One region of the Sphingobacterium sp. Lzh-3 genome, then DNA from elsewhere that is predicted to be linked to it. Evidence: riboswitches for the same ligand, from Rfam matches in the RefSeq annotation. Region 1 holds a riboswitch; each other region holds the start of a gene.
What was found. A riboswitch is a leader RNA that binds a small molecule or an ion and turns the genes downstream of it on or off. The one in region 1 is predicted to bind thiamine pyrophosphate.
Positions count from the first base shown of each region.

Region 1 (5,368 bases):
TAAAAAATTTGACCTCACATTGTTAATTTTTATAACATACCACCATCAACAGGTAGAACCTGTCCGGTTACGTATGCCGATAAGTCAGATGCTAAATAGAGACAAGCATTGGCAACGTCTTCTGGATCTCCAGCACGTTTCAATGGAATCCCGGCTTCCCATCCAGCCACAACTTTAGGATCCAATACATCTGTCATTTCGGTGCGTATAAAACCTGGTGCAACTACGTTTGCACGGATATTACGAGAACCTAACTCTTTTGCGACAGATTTTGTGAACCCGATAATACCGGCTTTTGATGCCGCATAATTTGCCTGACCAGCATTTCCTTGAACGCCCACAACTGAAGACATATTGATAAATGAACCTTTACGGTTTTTCATCATAATTTTCGAAGCGGCTTTTGTAACGTTAAAGACGGATTTTAAGTTGACATTTAATACATCATCCCAATTCTCCTCGGTCATGCGCATTAACAAGCCGTCTTTTGTGATACCGGCATTATTTACAACGATATCTAATCCTCCAAAATCGGCAACGATCGCGTTGATTAATTGTTCTGCTTCTTCGAATTTTGAAGCGTCAGAGCGATAACCAATCACTTTGGTACCGAAAGCCTGAAGCTCCTGTTCCAGCGCCTGTCCTTTTTCGACAGAAGAAAGATATGTAAAAGCGACGTTAGCACCATGTTGTGCAAACACTTCTGCAATTTTCCTTCCGATTCCTTTTGATGCTCCTGTTACTAAAGCAATTTTTCCTTCAAGTATTTTCATCTGTATAAGTTATTTGTTCTTCAATTATTCACACTTAGGCATTTATGTCCATTTTCAACGCCCTGTCTTTCTCTCACAGCCTGTCTGTTACTGGAATTCAATACGAAACATGAACTCGTTTCCATTTGGTTTATCTTGGTTATGCCACAGTGCTTGTGTTTTTTCGATACCATCGTATCAGCGAATAAATGATCTTGTTTTTTAGCTATTGTATACACTATTGCCTTTCGATGTTCTGCAAAAATGTTAAAACTATATTATAACACAAAATCTTTCGATAAATAACGGTTTAAAATAGGAAAACATTGTGTGCTGACCTTGTGTTTATCTTGGAGTGGGGGAGTGTTTTCCGGAAACAATTTTAGAATTTTACGGTAAGCGATCACTCACTTAGGATTATTTTAATAAATCAATGGTATTTTTGAATAAGTGGTTCTAAAAAGTACAGTTTTTTGACAAAAGACTTGGACGTTTACCAAAAACTATATTAAATTTGCATCAATCACAAAAACATGAGCAAAAAATCAAATAAAGAAGTTGACGTTGTTCTGATCGGCGCCGGTATTATGAGTGCTACTTTGGGTACTCTAATCAATGAATTAAGCCCAGACGTTAATATTGAAATTCTTGAGCGTTTGGATGTTGTGGCTGCTGAAAGTTCTGACGCTTGGAATAATGCTGGCACGGGTCACTCTGCCTTATGCGAGTTAAATTATACCCCCGAACAGAAAGATGGTTCTGTAAAGATTGATAAAGCAGTTAAAATTGCTGAGCAATTTGAAGTGTCTAAGCAATTTTGGTCCTACCTCGTTGATAAAGGCATTATTGCCCAACCTGAAAATTTTATCCGTAGTATTCCACACATGAGTGCGGTTTTTGGTGAAAAAGATGCTAAATTCCTAAAGACAAGATGGGAAACATTGACGACCCAAAACTTGTTCAAAGGGATGGAGTATACCGAAGATACGGCATTGTTGAAATCGTGGATTCCATTGATGATGGAAGGACGCGAGGCCGATGAAAAAATTGCTGCGACAAAAATGGATCTGGGTACCGATGTTAATTTTGGGTCGTTGACACGTGATTTGATCGCTAACCTTGAAAATAAAGAAAATATTTCGATCTCCTTAAACCATGAAGTAATCGACATCGAACGTGAAGACGATGGCCGTTGGGAAGTGGAGGTCAAAGATTTAAAGACAGGAACAAAGAGAGAAATCAAAGCAAAGTTTGTATTTATTGGGGCCGGTGGCCACTCGTTGTTGTTGTTGGAAAAATCTGGAATACCAGAAGCGAAAGGCTATGGCGGATTTCCTGTAGGGGGCCAATGGCTACGTTGTGTAAATGAAGAGATCATAAATACACATCATGCGAAAGTGTATGGAAAAGCTTCTGTTGGTGCTCCTCCAATGTCTGTACCGCACTTAGATACACGTTATATTGATGGCAAACAAGCGTTATTGTTTGGACCATATGCAGGTTTCTCGACTAAATTCTTAAAACAGGGGTCTTACTTCGATCTACCTGCTTCCATCAAATTGTCCAATATCCGCCCGATGTTATCCGCCGGACTTGACAACTTACCTTTGACGAAGTATCTTATTACTGAAGTCATGAAGTCACCAAAAGATAAACTAGAGTCTTTAAAACAATTTATGCCTACAGCTAAATTGGAGGATTGGGTTATCGAGAAAGCAGGACAACGTGTTCAGGTCATCAAGAAAGATGAAAAGAAAGGTGGAATTTTGGAATTTGGTACAGAGGTTGTTTCTAGTGCAGATGGTTCTATTGCTGCGCTATTAGGAGCTTCTCCTGGTGCTTCGACGTCAGTTGCTATCATGATCAGCCTGTTGAAGAAATGTTTCCCTGAACGTGCGAAGTCAGATGAATACCGTAAAAAACTACGTGAAATGATTCCTTCACATGGGAAATCATTGAACGATGATGCGCAACTATGTAAAGAAACGCGTACGCGGACGCACAAAGCGTTGAAATTGATTGATATAGAATAATCAATTCGACAGAAAATATACTTATGGGGTGCTTGGAATGACCATGGTCATTCTCGGCTGAGATTATACCCAATAAAAGCGATTGTAACTCCTTATACAATCGCTTTTATATACCTGATCCAGGTAATGCTGGCGTAGGGATTTAATTTCAATAAAAACGTCCGTTTTTCTCCCATAGGTTTATTATGAATTACACGAAATAATAAACAAGGCGATGACTTCTGAAACAATTTTCGAAGCTTTTATAAAACAGATCCAACAGGCCACCATCGCGGAATGGTTAGGGGTATCCTTTGGTATTTTACAGGTTTGGTTTTCCCGTCAAAATAAATCGATCAATTACATTTTTGGGATTATTGGTATCTTAATTTCAGTATACGTACTCTTCCATGCGAAACTATATGCAGAAATATTGCTACATCTCTATTATTTGGTCATGAGCATCTATGGCTGGATCTATTGGAAATATAGTAGTGATGTTGCTGCTCCCATAACGCATTGTGAGCCGAAAGAATGGTGGATAGTAGGGGGAATCTGCGCTCTCGCTTTTCTGTTGTTTTATTTCGGATTGGTACATTTAACGGATTCGGATGTACCGCTTTGGGACTCTGCAGTTTCCTGTACCGCTTGGGCAGGGATGTGGTTATTGGCAAAACGGAAGATAGAAAATTGGATATTGTTGAATATTAGTAATCTGATGGCAATTCCTTTATTGATCCATAAAGGGTTATTTCTTTATTCGGGTTTGACTTTGTTTTTATTTGTAATGGCATTTAGCGGATATTTTAATTGGAGGAGAATAATAAGTGAAGAAAGATATGCAACTCTGTAGCGAGGATATCGCCGCACTGAAGGATAATCAGGTTAAAGGAATAAAGCAGAAAACATTGTCGGATGAACAACTCGAGCTCATTTATCGCAAAAAGTGGTTTAAGATCTGGGTTCCACCTGCATTGGGTGGATTGGGATTAAGTCTACCTGAAGGGTTCAATTTATTGGCTGACCTGGCTTATTGGGATGGGGGATTAGCCTGGACAGTAACGTTATGCTCGGGAGCAAATCTCTTTGTCGGTTTTATTGATCCGGTTTTAGGAGATCAGATTTTCAAAACGGATCGGGTTTGTTTTGGCGGCAGTGGGCAGGCATCAGGTACAGCTACACGTGAAGGGGAACATTATCGGCTCCGCGGTTTTTGGAAATATGCTACCGGAGCTCCTCATTTAACCCATTTTACCTTAAATGCTGCAATTCAGGAGGCAGGAAAACCCGTTTTGGACGAAAAAGGTGAACCACTGATAAAATCATTTTTTGTGGATCGTGACCATGTACTGGTGCATTACGACTGGGATACATTTGGATTGGAGGCTACGGCTTCGCATTCCTTTTCGCTGGAAGACATACTCGTTGATGGTAGGCAGTCTTTTGAGATTGATGCGGCAAAAAGTACACGTAGCGAGCTGTTGTATCAATATCCCTTTATGCCTTTTGCGGAATTAACCTTATTGGCCAACTTTACGGGAATGTATAAGCGCTTTCTGGATTTAATCGAAAAACTATTTGTGTTAAAAAGCAATCAATCCAAATGGGAGAAGACTGAAAGTAAAGAAGCGTTTAGGGTACTCGATGACTTTCAGCAAGATTATGTTAATCGGAGGGAGGCAGTAATGAATTTGGCCGCTCTTTCTTGGGTAAATCTTCATGATGGCAATGATAATGCAGCGATTTATGAACAGATAGGGGTGCAAAGTCGAGATTTTGTGGAATCTATCTTGACAAATACAATAAGGCTCTATCCGCATACCGGAATTTCGGGGGCCGCCATTGATCATGAAATCAATATAATCTTCCGGAATATTTTTACCGCTTCGCAGCATAAGTTATTACAGAAGGATTTGTAATAAGAAGGACCATCATTTGATGGTCTTTCTTATTATTTAGTAATGTAAATTTATGCGGTGAATACAGCGCCTCGCTGAGTTTGTGCCAATTTTTTTTTTTTGGATTCACCAATTAAGATTCTTAGAACTCGCATTTTTAAGCTGTATTGATCCTTTTTACAATCTATTTATAATTTTACACTTTTACTCATAAACCAGGCCAACATTATCAATCCAAAGGCGGCTCTCGGTATTTCCAATATAAGCACCGCCATTACTAGAAGAAAACTGTACAATTAAATGAGTTACGGCGTCATCTTTAGTTCCCCAGCCTACTTCATGGATTGGAACGATAGCACCTTTGCTATTTTTAGTATAATAAGCATCTGAATTATCTCTTAGCCGCATATCTGATGTATAATAGCCTTGTTTACTGATATCTCCATAATTCACGAGTAGACGATATTGGTTTATCCAGTTGCTTACGGTTTTATCCAATAATTTCCATCCCGTAGCAATGCGTTTCGCATACACATTACCATCTTTATCTTCCCATCTTTTCTGTAGAAGAATCTGTATTTCGGCTTTGTCGGTTCTTTTTGCATCCGAACCGTTCCCCATGCCGTTGACGTATCTAGAAGCTCCTCCAGTGATGACTTTATAGTCAAATTGTAAGGCTTTTGGTTTTTTTGAAAATGGAATACCG
Region 1 covers NZ_CP177226.1:2,326,572-2,331,939, forward strand. The annotation lists gene fabG (3-oxoacyl-[acyl-carrier-protein] reductase) at 30-773, opposite strand; gene ACLCDV_RS09500 (malate:quinone oxidoreductase) at 1,286-2,785, shown strand; TPP riboswitch at 2,800-2,944, shown strand; gene pnuC (nicotinamide riboside transporter PnuC) at 3,000-3,617, shown strand; gene ACLCDV_RS09510 (acyl-CoA dehydrogenase) at 3,604-4,683, shown strand; gene ACLCDV_RS09515 (PCMD domain-containing protein) at 4,867-5,368, opposite strand, start outside.

Region 2 (5,368 bases), 1.4 Mb from region 1:
ATGGTGCTTCGTCACAACAAGCCAATTGCTTGTCCATATTCTCTTTGATCAATTGCATAGGAACATGGCCCGGACCTTCGATCATCACCTGAACATCGTGTTTCCAGGCGATCTTGGTGAGCTCGCCCAGTGTTTCTAGCTCCGCAAATTGAGCAGCATCGTTTGCATCTGCAATGGCTCCTGGACGGAGACCATCGCCAAGTGAAAAAGCAACATCATATCGCTTCATAATCTCACAGATCTCCTCAAAATGGGTATAGAGAAAGTTCTCTTTGTGGTGGAAAAGACACCATTTGGCCATGATAGACCCTCCTCTGGAGACAATTCCCGTTACTCGAGACGCGGTGAGATGGATATAACGAAGCAGTACACCAGCGTGTATGGTAAAGTAAGAAACACCCTGTTCGGCCTGTTCAATCAAGGTATCTTTGAATATTTCCCAGGTAAGGTCCTCGGCCACCCCCTTCACTTTTTCGAGCGCCTGATAGATCGGTACTGTACCGATTGGAACGGGCGAGTTACGGATAATCCATTCGCGGGTTTCGTGAATATTTTTGCCAGTGGATAGGTCCATGATGGTATCGGCTCCCCAACGACAGGCCCATACTGCTTTCTCAACTTCTTCCTCTATACTTGAGCTTACAGCACTATTGCCAATATTGGCATTAATTTTAACAAGAAAGTTGCGCCCGATAATCATGGGTTCACTTTCAGGGTGATTGATATTATTGGGGATGATTGCTCTTCCGGCAGCGATTTCCTCACGGACAAATTTTGGTGTAATTGCTTTATCATGTGTTCTGGCACCAAAATTCTGTCCTTTATGCTGATGATCCATTCCGGGGGTACTGGTCGTGAGCTGCTCGATACGTTGGTTTTCACGGATAGCAACGTACTCCATTTCTGGGGTAATGATGCCTTGCTTTGCATAATGTAATTGAGTAACATTACTACCGGGAGAGGCTACTTTCGGTTTATGGCTATACGCGAATCGGAGTTCATCCAACGTTGGATCAGAAAGGCGTTTTTGTCCATATTCAGAGCTGGTGCCAGGCAGCTGTATGACATCCTGACGATCTAATATCCACTGTTCGCGAAGGCGCGGGAGGCCTTTTCGGATATCGATATGGACGGTGTCATCGGTATATGGTCCAGAAGTATCATAGACTGTTACCGGGGGATTAATTTCTACTTCTCCATTCGTTAATTTGGTTGGACTCAAGGAGATTTGACGCATAGCGACTTGAATAGGAAATAGTTTTCCGGATACAAAAATTTTCTTTGCATTTGGAAAGGGCGATTGCGTAATTTTTTCAGCTGTCATTTTTTTCTTATTGGGGTGAATTACTCGGTTCGATTGATTTTTGGGGAATAGCTATCCGCCCTGGGACGCGGTGATTAAAATAATCTGATCGTGCGGTTTTAGTGGTGTCGTAGCCCAGTCCTTTTTGGGTATGACTTTGTTGTTAATAGCTACAGCCACGCCCTGAGTTTGGCCGGATAATTCCAAAAGCAACAAGCCTTCCAATGAAGTAAGTGTGGGGTCGAAAAATCGAATCTGATGGTTTATTGTAAGTTCCATTCCTTAATTTTTTTGGTAAAACTTTAGGAATGGCTACACAAAGGCACAGCAATGCACCTTGTAGACAGCTCACTTTTCCCTACGCCAGTATGATCCGGATCAGGTTCTAAGGGTAAAATCTCAGCCTGCACGAGCAGACACCCCTAAAGTTGCGACTAAGATAAGGTTATTTTTATGAAAGTTGCAAGAATTTTATTTTGCAGACTTGGGTTTATTGCACAGGACAGTGCAGGTCAATATGTGGGAAATAATTGATATATTAGTTTTTTGAATCAGCTAAAACAATTTAATAACCACCAAGAATAGTATCTTTCAATGCGTAAGATTTTATTGACAGCACTGTTGTGTATCGCTAGCAACACTTATGCCCAACCTAAAAACAACTGCAGCGCCGTGCAGCTGACATGCGAACATTTGGTCAATCCATTGGGTATCGATGCAATCCACCCAAGACTTAGCTGGCGACTTGATGATCAACGTAAAGGTGCGGTACAACAGGCTTATCAGATCTTTTTAGGGCAAGATTCGCTGGCACTGCTGCGAGAGACCAAAGATAACTGGGATAGTGGCAAACAGTTCAGCTCGGCTATGTTAGTGCCCTATAACGGCGCACAGTTAAAGCCACAGACCAAGTACTTCTGGACGGTTAAAGTATGGGATAAGGATGGTGTATCAACACGTTCGGCAGTAGCGTCTTTTGAAACGGGCATGATGGGACAAAACCTTTGGAAAGGAAAGTGGATCAGCGACAATAAGGATATTCATGCGCGGGAAACGCCTTATTTTAGAACCGAATTTAAGGCAAATAAGCAGATAAAATCTGCCCGCGCGTATATTGCCGCAGCAGGATTATATGAACTTTCCATTAATGGCCAGCGCGTTGGCGACCATCGTCTGGATCCCATGTACACCCGATTTGACCGACGTACGTTGTACGTCGTGACGGACGTAACCCAACAGCTTCAAAAAGGAGAGAACGCCATTGGCGTTGTTTTGGGGAACGGCTGGTATAATCACCAACCATTGGCTGTTTGGAACTTTGATAAAGCACCATGGCGGGCCCGGCCAACCTTCTGTTTAGAACTGAAAATCGTTTATACAGATGGAACGACGGAAACCATTGTTTCGGATAAGCAGTGGAAGACTGCTTCGGGGCCAATCACCTATAATAATATTTACACTGGTGAGCATTACGATGCAAGACTGGAAATACCCAACTGGGATAAACCAAAATACGATGATTCGGCTTGGCAGGTTGTTCAGTATAGAAATGCGCCATCAGCACATATCGTGTCCCAACAGCTGGTTCCGATTCGGCTCGTGAAGTCCTATAAGCCAAAATCAGTGACAAAGATAGACCAACGTACCTATGTGTTCGATATGGGCCAGAATATGGCGGGGATTACAAAAGTTAAAGTGAAAGGAGCTGCGGGTACTATTCTGCGTATCAAGCATGGTGAGCGATTGCAGGCCGATGGGCATCTTGATCAGTCCAATATTGATGTATATTATCGGGGCGATAAGGAAAAGGAGCCCTTTCAGACCGATATATTGACCTTAAGTGGCCGCGATGATGAGTTTATGGCCAAGTTCGGTTACAAAGGGTTTCGTTATGTCGAAGTTAGCAGCAGTGCCGCCATTGCATTGGATAGTTCGGCTTTGACCGCCTATTTTATGCATAGTGATGTGCCTGTTATTGGACAGCTCAAGACATCATCAGCCTTGGTTAACAAACTATGGAAAGCGACTAACAATGCCTACTTGTCCAATTTGATGGGCTATCCTACAGACTGTCCGCAACGGGAAAAGAACGGCTGGACAGGGGATGGGCACCTTGCGATTGAAACAGCTTTATACAATTTTGATGGGATAACAGTTTATGAAAAATGGATGGCGGATCATCGTGATGAACAACAGGAGAATGGTGTCTTACCCGATATTATTCCAACTGGGGGATGGGGCTATGGTACCGCAAATGGTTTGGATTGGACAAGCACCATTGCCATCATTCCGTGGCAGATCTATCAGTTTTATGGAGATCCACATGCATTAGAAGTATGCTACCTAAATATCAAACGCTATGTCGATTATGTAGACGGAATCAGCCCATCTGGGTTGACAACGTTTGGGCGTGGAGACTGGGTACCGGTGAAGTCACAGTCCAATCTGGAGTTGACCTCATCTGTTTATTTTTATGTAGATGCGAGCATCTTGGCTGCTGCTGCCAAATTGTTTGGTTACACAGCAGATCAACAAAAATATGAACTGCTGAGCAGAAAAATTAAGACGGCCATCAACGCTAAATTTTTAGATGCTTCCAAGGGTGTTTATAGCAATGGAACGCAGACCGAACTGAGTGTACCACTTTATTGGGGTGTTGTACCAGACGAGATGAAAGCTCGTGTTGCAGCCAACCTGAATAAGAAAGTGGAAGAGACTAACTTTCATTTGGATGTAGGCGTATTGGGTGCCAAAGCATTATTGAATGCGTTGAAAGAGAACGGTTATGCAACGACAGCCTATAAAGTCGCGGTACAAGATACCTACCCGTCTTGGGGATGGTGGATTGTAAATGGAGCGACCACATTGTTGGAGAACTGGGATTTAAAAGCAACACGAGATATTTCAGACAACCACATGATGTTTGGCGAAATCGGTGGTTGGTTTTTTAAATCTATCGGCGGGATTCTGCCAGATCCTAAACAACCTGGATTTAAACATGTGCTCTTAAAACCTATCTTCCCCCAAGAACTGAAAGAATCTTCTATTTCTTACGATTCACCCTACGGTAAAATTGTTTCCGAATGGAAGTTAAAGGATAAAATGATCGTATATAATATCCAAATACCGGCAAATGCGACGGCAACATTTTATCCACCGGATAATGTTAGAAGTAGCGATATCGTCCAATTGGAGGCCGGTAAACACAGGCTGGAGCTGGAACTCAAGTAAGCATAGGCTGCGACCTCTTGTTTCGTTGTCTTGACTGTTGGTTTTATTCTTTTATGTTATAACCTATTGGAGCGCTTTTGCGAGTTTACCAAGCTGTTTTAATTTTAAGGCGAGTTCATTGCTCCAGGGCAAGCCAATACAGAGCCGCATGCAATGGTGAAATTGATCCTGCAAGGTGAAAATCCGCCCCGGTGAAATGCTGATCTGTAGTTTAAGCGCATAGTTGTATAGCATGCCTGTATCGATGTGTTTTGGAAACTCAACCCACAGCGCAAGCCCACCTTGTGGGCGGCTGATTTTAGTGCCTTCCGGAAAATGTTCCGCGATAATAGCGGCATACTGCTGGTAGTTTTCTGATAACGATCTACGGAGTTTACGCAGGTGGTTTTCATATTTTCCTGTTAAAAGAAAATTTCCCACCGCCTCGTTGATAATGGTTGTAGATGATAGGGAATGGATTAGTTTTAGTTTGATAATCTGTTCCTTATATTTTCCAGGGGCAACCCATCCGACACGGAAGCCCGGAGCCAATGTCTTTGAAACTGACCCGCACCAGAGTACATTGCCATCGAGGTCGAAAGATTTGCAGCATTTGGGACGTTGGGTGCCAAAATGGAGGTCGCCGTAGGTGTCATCTTCGATCAGCGGAATATGATGTTTTGCTAACAGTGATACAATTTCCCGCTTGTTCTCATCCGGCATACAATAGCCCAAAGGGGTGTTAAAATTGGGGACCAGTAAACAGACTTTGATTTCGGGCAATAGCTTTTTGAGGGCTTCAATGTCTATTCCCGTAATGGGGTCCGTGGCTATTTCCAGTACCTGAAGTCCCAG
Region 2 covers NZ_CP177226.1:3,726,222-3,731,589, reverse strand. The annotation lists gene thiC (phosphomethylpyrimidine synthase ThiC) at 1-1,324, opposite strand, end outside; gene thiS (sulfur carrier protein ThiS) at 1,376-1,582, opposite strand; TPP riboswitch at 1,642-1,737, opposite strand; gene ACLCDV_RS15765 (family 78 glycoside hydrolase catalytic domain) at 1,898-4,534, shown strand; gene ACLCDV_RS15760 (PLP-dependent aminotransferase family protein) at 4,598-5,368, opposite strand, start outside.
Region 2: it holds a riboswitch for thiamine pyrophosphate, as region 1 does, so the genes downstream of both, thiS (sulfur carrier protein ThiS) here and pnuC (nicotinamide riboside transporter PnuC) in region 1, are expected to answer to the same signal.

Region 3 (5,368 bases), 1.8 Mb from region 1:
TTAACTACTTCAAAATTGGAAAAGCCCTTCATTTCGCCTTCCTTTACCTCAACACTTTCAACGATTGCACCCTCGGGCCCTTCTTGGCAGAACTCCAACAGTGAATCTAGTGCAAAATCGTCGCCCTCGCCCTCGATATAAACAGAACCATCTTTTAAATTGACAACAAAGCCCCTAACACCCACTTGATCTGCAACCGCCTTGGCTGTCAATCTAAAAAAGACTCCCTGTACTTTACCTCTTATTGAAATATTCAAATGTTTCATCTGTAACTTATTTTTTCTTCCATCGGTCAGATGGAATTTACCATGACTATAGTGTTGTTATTAAAGTCATGAACGGTTCAATAAGAGCAAAAGTACAGAAGTTTGGGGAATTAAATACTACGCTAAACGTTTTACCTTAACATCTTCATTGAGGCGCATGTGTTCCATCCCTTCCAACAACACAATCCCAGGTTTTTTACCCACTTCGAGTGACCCAAATTCATCCTCAATGTTCAACGCGATAGCACCATTGATTGTGGCCCATTGAATGGTCTGCAAGAAGTCGAGATCCTCAAAGTGCGCATGCAACACTTTTAGCTCCTCCAAAATGGACAATGTATCGTTTGAAGCTAAACTGTCTGTTCCGATGACTAAACGCTGTCCGGCATTCATAAAATTCTGAACCTTTGGTAATGTTCCCTCAATATAAAGGTTGGCCTTTGGACAGAGACACCACATCACATCACGGTCCATACGTTCTACAAAATCCAAATCTTTAAGAGAGGTATAGGTGTTATGAACCAACAATAATTTATTTGGATAAGGCAAATAAGGAAGATAAGACTGAATCGAATTTCTTGCCTGCGCCTTAATCGCATCAGCATTTTTCCCTATACTTTTATAAAAGTCCAAGAACTCACCCATTTTATAACGGAACAGTTTATTCTCCTCTTCACTTTCTTGATTGTGAATACTGATAATATTTGTTTCCGAAACCATCTTCTTGAACTTTTTGAAAAGTACCTTCGAACACGAGTATGGGGCATGTGGCGTAATCGATACATGGCCATTCCTAAACTCCTGGGTCAATGATTTAGCCTCCTTTAATTTAAAGTCCGCTTCATCAGGTTCAATTCCAAGCACCTCCACAAACGTGTGATACAGGATCTGAGAATCTTCCTTTAATTTTGATGAATTATCAGTGTTGGCGTGATCTCCGACTGCGACAATACCATTTTCGTACATCTCTCTATCGGCTTTAGCCATCGCATCGTCGATTTTCTTCATCGATGCCGATCGCGTAGTCATCACCTTACTCAGAAAGCTTGGAAGTCCTGTCCCTTTAGGAACAATACCTTTCATATGCGACAATTCAATGTGGCAATGTGAATTGATAAAACCTGGAATTATCACTCCTTCATATTTCTCAACCTTAACTTTATCTGCAGGTGTAAATGAAGTTGGGTCATAGATACCTTGAATTACTCCCTCCTCATCTACCGAAACAATACCGTCTTTTATCGGCATTGAAGTAATCGGTAGAATATAATTAGCGCTTAAATATTTTAACATTTTATCTCCTCACTATCAATTTAGTAACTAAAATTTTTTGACCTGTATAAATACATACCTCTAGTAGAAAAATTCATGCCAAGGTACCTAAAAAGAACAATATATACCAAAAACAACAATTTCCATAAATTTTTAACCAAAAGGAAATAATATCATAAATCCGCACTTTTCCATTTGTCATAAATTACTTCTTTATACTTCATTTCAATTTTAAATTTATATATTCGCAACGTCGAATAGGGGTGCCTTGTTTTGTCAGGAACACAAATAAAGGCTGAGATTATACCCAACAGATTAAATTCTGTGCACCTGATCCAGATAATGCTGGCGTAGGGAGAGGTTAGTTAAATAGTGCGGTCATAGTAACCCCTTGCTATGATTTGTTTAACTCAAACAAAATACATTACCATGATCAAATTTTTGATTTGTAGCTCCTTAGCTACTATTTCAAGCCAAATTGCCATTGCGCAACAAAATCTGACAATTAGAACTATAGACAAGAGCAATCAAAATCCCTTACAGAATGTCTCGGTGTCCATAGATGGACAGGCACCCATCACTGGCCAATCGGACAAAAATGGACTGATTAAACTATATCGTATCAATGCAGGTAAGCACCAGATCCAGGTATCATCACTTGGCTATAAGACATGGAGTCGAAATGTGGATGTTAAAGACAATTTGGAGCTTACGGTAGCATTAGAACCAAGTACTATTCAAATGGAAGAGGTGCTTGTTCAATCTACCCGTGCCAAAAGAAATGCTCCTACAACCTTTAAAAACATCTCCAAAGAAGAAATAACGCGTAACAACCTCGGCCAGGATATCCCATTCCTTTTAAATCAGACTCCATCCGTGCAGGTCAATTCCGATGCCGGTGCAGGCATTGGTTATACCGGAATGACAATCAGGGGATCGGATAATCAACGAATCAACGTAACATTAAATGGAATCCCTTTAAATGATGCGGAGAGTATGGGTTCATTTTTTGTAAACCTTCCCGACTTTGCCTCTTCTACCGAGAGCATCCAAGTTCAGCGCGGTATTGGGACTTCGACGAATGGTGCCGGATCATTTGGAGCCTCATTAAATATTCAGTCCAATACGTTAGTCGAAACCCCTTACGCAGAACTCAACAATTCATTTGGCTCTTACAATACCTGGAAAAATACAGTCAAGGTAGGTACCGGACTAATCAACGACAAATTTGCCTTCAATGCTAGATTATCCCGTATCAGCAGCGACGGTTATATCGAGAGAGGTAGTTCAGACTTACAGTCTTTCTATGTGGACGGAGGCTATTATGGCAAAAAACATATTTTAAAAGGGATTGTATTCTGGGGAAAAGAAAAGACATATCAAGCCTGGAATGGCGTTCCTGAACCATTGATTACTGGCGATCGATCGCGCATGGATGACTATGCAGATAATGCACTCGAAATCTCGGGCGCAGAGAAGGATCGTTTCATGAACGCAGGCCGGAATTATAATCTATATACGTATCAGAATCAAACAGATAATTATACGCAGAAACATCATCAACTTCATTATACCAATATCCTGAACGACAAATTGACACTCAATACAGCCCTACACTATACAAGAGGTTATGGTTACTATGAAGAAATGAGACCGGGAGATAAACTAAGTAAATACGGTCTGCCTAACGTCATCATTGGTAAAGATACCATACAAAAAACAGATCTCGTCCGTAGGAGATGGCTTGATAATTATTTTTATGGCATGACCTATGCCCTAAATTACAGACCGAATGATCAGCTTGAAATTACTTGGGGTGGAGCTTATAATCAATACAAAGGAAAACATTATGGCCAGGTGATTTGGGCACAATATGCATCAACCGGTTTTCTCGACGACAAATATTACTTCGGGAAATCACAAAAAAATGATTTCAGTAATTTCTTAAAGGTCGATTACAAACTAGACAAGTGGATATTAATGGCCGATATTCAATATCGGAATGTAGATTACCACATGTATGGTGATGACGATAAGGTAAAAAATTATAATTATCATCCTAAGTTTAATTTCTTGAATCCTAAAGCTGGGGCAACATATTTGCTAAATGACCATTCAAATGTATACGCTTCTTATGCCTTTGCACAAAAAGAACCTGTTCGCAAGGATTTTATAGAGAAAAATAGCGCCTTACCAGACCCTAGCCCAGAGAAAATGCAGGACATCGAATTTGGCTATCGCTTTACAAATGAAAAATTCAACATCGGATTGAATGGATATGGTATGTTTTACAAAGATCAATTGATCCCAACAGGCGAAATCAGTGATACGGGCTCTCCAATTCGACAAAATGTCAAAGATAGCTATAGAATGGGGCTTGAATTCGATGGATCATGGAACATCAGCAAACAGTTCAACTGGAAAGCAACAGCTAGTTTCAGCCAAAATAAAATTAAAGATTTTGAAGAGGTTATAGGTAATACAAGGATATTTTATTCAAAAACAGACATTGCTTTATCTCCGGGAACGATTTTGTCAAGTAATTTTTCTTATAGTCCGATAACATCACTTACATTCTCTCTTCTATCCAAATTTGTAGGAAGACAATATCTAGATAATTCATCTGCGAAAGAGAGGAGCATTTCCTCTTATTTTGTCAACAATCTGTTAGCAAACTATAGCTTTACAGCTTTAGGTATCAAAAACATCAGTGCAACTTTACAGGTCAACAACATACTCAACGAGAAGTACGAAGCCAATGGCTACACCTTTGGCTGGATGGAAGGTGATACCCGAAAATATTATAATTTCTATTTCCCTCAGGCACCAACAAATTTCCTATTGGGCTTGAATTTCAAATTTTAGAAACAATTTATTTAAATAAAAAAACGTCTCTTTTTTCCTGAGGAAGCAAGAGACGTTTTTCATTTAATATGGCGGATAAATTGCACATTACATCGTGTTTAACAATCGGAATTTTTACCTTTGGTTTTATACTTTTCATTATGCGCGCAGTTATACAACGAGTGAAAAACGCCTCTTGTACGGTAGATAATCAGATTACAGGCCAGATCCAGAAGGGTTTAATGATTTTATTAGGAGTTGAAGAAGCAGACACAACAGAAGATCTGAAATGGTTAGGACAGAAATTCATCAACTTACGCATCTTCGAGGATGAACAGGGCCTGATGAATAAATCGATACAGGATATAGACGGAAATATCTTACTCATCTCACAATTCACCCTCTTTGCTCAAACAAAAAAAGGAAACAGACCTTCTTTTATCAGAGCAGCAAAACCGGATAAAGCCAAACCAATGTATGAAGAGATGGCTTTATTGTTAAGTCAATTGCTCCAAAAAGAGGTTCAACTTGGCATATTCGGAGCAGACATGAAAATCGACCTATTGAATGATGGCCCAGTTACCATCGTCATGGATACAAAAGATAAGGACAACTTTTAATTTTTTATTGAACAAGATGACAATTAAAGAAGCACAAGAAGTTATTGACAAGTGGATCAATAGTACCGGAGTACGTTATTTCAACGAACTGACAAACACCGCCATACTCATGGAAGAAGTCGGTGAGGTTGCCCGAATAATGGCTCGGCAATACGGAGAGCAATCTTTCAAAAAATCAGACAAAGAAGTCAATTTAGCAGATGAAATGGCCGATGTATTATTCGTTTTGATATGTCTTGCCAATCAAACGGGAATTGATCTAACAGAAGCTCTGGAACAAAATCTTCAAAAGAAATCAATTCGCGATGCCGACCGCCATAAAAACAACGAAAAACTTAAATAATTGGAGATCGTATTGTTTGTACA
Region 3 covers NZ_CP177226.1:541,238-546,605, reverse strand. The annotation lists gene ACLCDV_RS02130 (acylphosphatase) at 1-266, opposite strand, end outside; gene ACLCDV_RS02125 (amidohydrolase family protein) at 384-1,559, opposite strand; TPP riboswitch at 1,788-1,913, shown strand; gene ACLCDV_RS02120 (TonB-dependent receptor) at 1,968-4,403, shown strand; gene dtd (D-aminoacyl-tRNA deacylase) at 4,544-5,002, shown strand; gene ACLCDV_RS02110 (nucleotide pyrophosphohydrolase) at 5,019-5,345, shown strand.
Region 3: it holds a riboswitch for thiamine pyrophosphate, as region 1 does, so the genes downstream of both, ACLCDV_RS02120 (TonB-dependent receptor) here and pnuC (nicotinamide riboside transporter PnuC) in region 1, are expected to answer to the same signal.